Regions from separate parts of the Exiguobacterium sp. UBA5002 genome, predicted to be linked through region 1. Evidence: riboswitches for the same ligand, from Rfam matches in the RefSeq annotation. Region 1 holds a riboswitch; the other holds the start of a gene.

Region 1 (3,123 bases):
AATCGATGTAATAAAAAAGACGAATCCGTCGGTTTCGACGGGTTCGTCTCTTCTTATCGCAACACGTCAGAAAGTCATCTCGACGTATTTCGCCACTTGTCGGTCCATCAAGTATAATTCGATCTGTTCACGATAGGCTTTATAGTGGTCGGATGCGATATGCGCTTCAAGCGCTTCTTCGTCCCGATACACTTCATACAGCATGAATTGATGCTCATCCTCGATCGATTGGTGCAAGGAATAACGTAAGCATCCTTCTTCTTTTTGTGAAGCATGATAAACCGTTTGTAAAATCGGGAAGACTTGATCCGCAAGTCCAGCTTTGATGGTAAGTACAGCATTAACGACGATTTCTCCCATGTTACATTATCCCCTTTCGTGATTACCTGTATCTGTACCCATTTTCACGAAAAGACACACGTTAAAGGAGCTAGAACATGCAAACTCAACTTTTTGAAGCACTCGAACAATTCGAACCGACGATGATCGCATTACGCCGTGATTTCCACCGCCATCCGGAACTATCCTTCCAGGAAGTCCGCACACCAGAACGGATTGCCGCCTTTTACGCAGAACAAAGCATTCCTCATCAAACAGCCGTCGGAGGTCGTGGTGTCGTCGCGACGATCGAAGGCAAACAGCCTGGTCCGACGATTGCTGTCCGTGCCGATTTTGATGCTTTACCGCTTCAGGAAGAGACGACGCTTGCCTTCCGGTCGATCCATCCCGGGGTCATGCATGCTTGTGGACACGATGGTCATACGGCGATGGTGATGGCCCTTGCTGCTACGCTCTATCCGATACGCGATCAATTGCAAGGAACGATTCGGATCATTCACCAGCATGGCGAAGAGGTCTTCCCCGGCGGAGCAATCCAAATGATCGAAGCCGGCGTCCTCGAAGGGGTCGATGCAATTTTCGCGACACATCTCGAAAATGATTTACCAGTTGGCACGATTGGGTTTCGGGAAGGACATACATTGTGTGCGATCGACGAATTCGAAATCATCGTCCATGGTCAAGGTGGGCATGCCCAGGCACCGCATAAAACAAAAGATGCTCTCGTCGCTGGAGCGCAACTCGTCTGTAACTTACAACATCTCGTTAGTCGACGGGTCGATCCGTTTGAGCCGGCTGTTCTCGCAATCGGTTCTTTCCATGCAGGAACAGCACCAAATATCGTTACGGGTGAGGCACGCATTGTCGGGGAAATCCGAACGTTCAACGAGACACTGCGGCATCAGCTCCGGCAAGAAGTCGATCTTGTCGCTAAGACGACGTGTGCCGGCATCGGTGCTTCGTATTCGATTGACTTCACGACTGGTTACCCGGCGCTCTGGAATCACCCGGACGAGACAAAGCTCGTTCAGGAAGCTGCTGCTTTCTTACCGGAAGCATCCGTCCGGGCACTCACACCAATGATGGCTGCGGACGACTTCGCACATTACTTAACACACGTCCCGGGTAGTTATTTCTTTACGGGTTCTGGCTATACGGACGGTCGCGTCAACTATCCGCAGCACCATCCACAGTACGAGATCAATGAACAAGCGTTGTTGATCGGTGCGAAGACACTTGGAGCAACCGTTTTACGTGCCTTAAATTCTAAGGATTGACTTTATTTCTTTGTGAATGGTATCATCACAACAATGATAACGAATGACATCAACTTCATATACCCTTATCAAGAGTGGACCGAGAGATCTGGATCGATGACGTCCCAGCAACCTGCGCATAGCAAGGTGCTACGACCAGCAAAGCGAAAGCTTTGGTTGATAAAAAGCGGCGACTCCTTTTGCAACCAAGCGAAGGAGTCGTTTTCGTTTTCTCGCTGTCAGACATACAATGGGGATTTCCCACGGAGAGGAAGAGACAGATGGAAAAAGCAACATTTGCAGGTGGATGTTTTTGGTGCATGGTGACACCATTTGAAGAATTACCAGGAATCGAGGGAATCGTATCAGGTTACATGGGCGGACACGTCGATAACCCGACGTACGAGCAAGTCAAAACAGGAACGACGGGACATCTCGAAGTCGTCCAAATCACGTTTGATCCGAGCCTGTTCCCGTACGAGCGTTTACTTGAACTCTACTGGCCCCAAACGGATCCGACGGATGCAGAAGGTCAATTCCAAGATCGCGGTACGCAGTACGCGCCAGCAATCTTCTATCATACGGATGCGCAGCATGAAGCTGCGATTACTTCTCGTGACGCTCTTGCTGCAAGCAACCGTTTCAAACAGCCAATCGTGACGCGGATTGATGCCGCTTCTGAATTTTATCCAGCGGAAGAGTACCATCAAGACTTCCATAAGAAAAATCCAGAACACTACAAAAAAGATCGTGCTGCTTCTGGGCGCGATGCTTTCATCGAACAGGAATGGAAAGATACGACGACGGTCTAATTCAAAAAATGCATATAAAAAACAGGTCAGTAAACATTTGTTTGCTGACCTGTTCCATTGTTATGAAAAAAATAAGTCATGAAACACGTTCTACTTGATCCTTCGCCCTCTCTTCCGGCGCGACGACTTGATACCGCTTCAAAACGAAGATCCCACATACCATGACGGCGAGACCGACGAGCTGACCGAACGATAAATCAATTTGTGGTAAACCGAACCAGCCGAACGTATCAACAGCAAGAGCAAAGCTTAACTGCGAAATCAGAACGACAGAGATCGCGATGGACGGACCAAGCAACTGAATCCCACGCATGACACAAAAAACGACGCCGACACCGACAAGTCCACCAAACCAATAGAGTGGCGATACGTTTTGGATCTGTCCGATTGTTCCACCACGAAACAGAACATACGTGACACTTGCTCCGATGAAACCGACGAAGAAGACCAGCGTCGTTGTCGCCCAAGCACCGAACGCGTCACTCATCCGAGCATTCAATACCGTCTGTAAACTGATTAACATCCCTGCCAACACGGCACACACGATTCCTATTACCATGTTCGTTCCTCCTTACTCATAGCTGTTACCGTTCGCCTTCTCGCGAATCCGCTCCAAATCGACGATGATGATTTTCCCGCGTCGTCGAACGAGAATCTCCTCTTCACATAATTTCGTGATGATCCGGTTGAGATGGCGATAACTCGTTCCAAGCCAG
Region 2 (3,123 bases), on a different contig from region 1:
GGTGTCGGACGATGATGCATGTAATAAATCAGTACGGCTGGATCGAAGTAATTTGTGGTAGTATGTTTTCCGGGAAATCGGAAGAGTTGATTCGTCGTGTCAGACGGGCACAGTACGGCAAACTGCCCGTTCAAGTATTCAAGCCGGCAATCGACGACCGGTACCATGAAGAGCATGTCGTCTCTCACATCGGAAATTCCGTCGTGGCGATTCCAATGGCGACGAGTCGTGATCTCTATGCAGCAGTAGCGGAAGAAACACAAATTGTCGGAATTGATGAAGTTCAATTCTTTGATGATGAGATCGTTCAAGTCATCGAAGCACTTGCGCAAGACGGAAAACGCGTCATTTGTGCAGGACTCGATCAGGATTTCCGGGCAGAGCCATTTGGCAAGATGCCGGAATTACTGGCGCGCGCAGAATTTGTGACGAAACTTCAGGCGATCTGTCTCTCATGTGGCGATCCGGCTTCCCGGACACAACGTTTGATTGATGGAAAACCAGCGAACTATGATGATCCGATCATTTTAGTCGGCGCTTCAGAATCGTATGAGCCACGGTGCCGCCACTGCCATGAAGTGCCAGGAAAGCCGAAGCCGCTCCAAACGATGCAACACCAAAAAGGATAAACAAAAAAGACGAACCGATGATGGTCGTCCTTTGATGTAACAGCTGTTCGCTTCTAAGTGAAGACGAATAGCTGTTTTTTTTTATCCCGTTTCCTGTGAGAAACGACTCGAGCGTTCGATGAAACGAATCGTCTCACGCACGATCAAATCCTGATCATGATCGAGGGTCGCGACGTGGTACGAGTTGAGGAGACAGTAGATTCGTTTATCATTCGTCCCGATGTGCTGGTGCAGATAATCCGAGCTCGACGGCGGAACGACGTGATCGGTCGCCGAGTAGAGAATCAATGTCGGCAGGAGAATGGATCCGAGGCGTCCTTTTGTCTCATCCATTAGACGGACGAGTTCGAACGCACAACGGCTCGGAACGAGGTCATAAATGATTTCGAAGGCTGCTCGCTTAATGTCCGGTGCCCCTTCCGGTAAGTACTGTGGACCGTCCTCGAACGAAAGTGCTTCATAGGATGGAACGGAGAGTGCGGCATTGATCGTAATGATGCCGGCAAACGGAATGCCGTCAGCAGCGAGCGACAACGCAAGCGTCGCACCCATCGATTGACCGATGACGAAGACTTGATCGCATGTTTCTTGTAAACGTTCATAGCCGTCTTGCAGGCTTTGCTTCCAACATCGAGCAGTCGATTGTTCAAACTCGCGGACGTTCGTTCCATGTCCACGTAAGCGCGGGGCATAGACGGTAAAACCTTCGGCAGCAAATGCCTCACCGACGTCCCGGACACTCTGCGGAGTGGCGTTAAAACCATGACAGATTAGAATGCCGATCGGTCCACCTTGAAGATAAAATGCTTCAGCACCAGTCAATACAGGATAGTTCATCATTACTATTTTTCCTCCATTCATGAAAAAAACTCGTCGACGTCACTGCTTGGACGCCCACGAGTTTTTCACCGTATCATCCAAAGCCGCGCTTTGCTGGTCGGAGCACCTTACAGATTGCAGGTTGCCGTGAAGTCATAGAGCCAGGTCTCTCGTTCACTCTTGATAAATATCATATTGGAATTGTCGGATTAATCATTGAAACGATGGTAGCACGACCGAAAATGACTTGTCAAATCGTTCTTGACGAATCATGATCCGTTCAGTAAGCTAACTCATAACTTGTTCATCCATCGATATGCGCCAAATGGATTATTTTTGAAAAGTTGGTTGACTTTTAAAGGTTCGACCCGTAATGTAAAAATTAGTTTTACGACATAAGCAACAACACAACAACACACATACGAATTTCATACCGCAATACTTATCCAGAGAGGTGGAGGGACTGGCCCTACGAAACCTCGGCAACAGACTCATTATGAGCACTGTGCCAATTCCATCAGACAGATGTCTGAGAGATGAGTGGAGTGGATTCTGCCACTGTGCGGATCCAGGTCTCTTCTTGTTTCTCAAGAAGGGACCTTTTTTGTTGAATGAAGGGGGAAAACGGAATGATTGCATTTCATCAAGTCAAAAAAACGTACGTCACGAAAGATCAGACGATTGCAGCGCTCGACGGTGTCGACCTGACGATCGAAAAAGGTGAAATCTTTGGGGTCATCGGTTTTAGCGGTGCCGGGAAAAGTTCACTGCTCCGCTGCGTCAATCTGTTAGAACGACCGACGTCAGGAACGGTGACGGTCGATGGGGAAGATTTAACGCAACTGTCTCCGAAAAAGTTACGCCAAGCAAAACAACGGATCGGGATGATCTTTCAGCACTTCAATCTGTTGAATGCGAACACGGTCTTTACGAATGTCGCGAAACCACTCGTTCTCGCAGGCGTCAAGAAAGACGAAATTCGCCGCCGGGTGACGGAGTTACTCGAATTCGTCGATCTCGCGGACAAAGCAGATCATTATCCGGATCAATTGTCGGGTGGGCAGAAACAGCGCGTTGGTATCGCCCGGGCACTCGCGACGCAACCTTCCGTCCTTTTATGTGACGAAGCGACGTCAGCACTTGATCCCCAGACGACACATCATATTCTTCAGTTATTAAAACGGATCAATGCCGAGTACGGGATCACGATTCTCTTGATCACCCACGAGATGGGCGTCATCCGGGAGATTTGCGACCGGGTCGCCGTCATTGAAGCTGGAAAGTTGATCGAGTCAGGAACGGTCTTTGATGTCTTTTCAAACCCGCAGACTGAGACAGCGAAAAATTTCGTTCGCTCCGTCATGCATGACGAGATTCCAGCGTCGATTCGTCAGTTGATCGAGTCCCGGAATGCGAATCCAATCTATAAGATTCACTTCCTTGGACATCACACCGGACAACCACTCTTATCGCAAGTCGCAAAACGCTTCGACGTCGATGTCAATATCCTGCACGGTAGCATCACGGAGTTGCAGGATACGCCGTTCGGCACATTACTCGTTGAACTGATCGGTGAGACGACAGAAGTGAAACGAGCGTTACACTACATCGATCAGGCGCAGGTAACCGTTGAGGAGGTGCTCGCTGATGCTAGTTAACTACAGTGATATCTGGA

Evidence for each region. A riboswitch is a leader RNA that binds a small molecule or an ion and turns the genes downstream of it on or off. The one in region 1 is predicted to bind S-adenosylmethionine.
Region 2: another riboswitch for S-adenosylmethionine. It lies ahead of B4C70_RS06500 (alpha/beta hydrolase); the one in region 1 lies ahead of msrA (peptide-methionine (S)-S-oxide reductase MsrA).

What each region holds. Positions count from the first base shown of each region.
Region 1 is NZ_DGYQ01000031.1:26,455-29,577, reverse strand. Features, by position in the region: gene B4C70_RS09540 (C40 family peptidase) at 1-11, shown strand, start outside; gene B4C70_RS09535 (putative quinol monooxygenase) at 67-360, opposite strand; gene B4C70_RS09530 (M20 metallopeptidase family protein) at 438-1,616, shown strand; SAM riboswitch class I at 1,679-1,782, shown strand; gene msrA (peptide-methionine (S)-S-oxide reductase MsrA) at 1,877-2,407, shown strand; gene B4C70_RS09520 (DMT family transporter) at 2,484-2,966, opposite strand; gene B4C70_RS09515 (Crp/Fnr family transcriptional regulator) at 2,979-3,123, opposite strand, start outside.
Region 2 is NZ_DGYQ01000023.1:106,760-109,882, reverse strand. Features, by position in the region: gene B4C70_RS06505 (thymidine kinase) at 15-629, shown strand; gene B4C70_RS06500 (alpha/beta hydrolase) at 711-1,469, opposite strand; SAM riboswitch class I at 1,537-1,638, opposite strand; SAM riboswitch class I at 1,888-1,991, shown strand; gene B4C70_RS06495 (methionine ABC transporter ATP-binding protein) at 2,078-3,106, shown strand; gene B4C70_RS06490 (methionine ABC transporter permease) at 3,096-3,123, shown strand, end outside.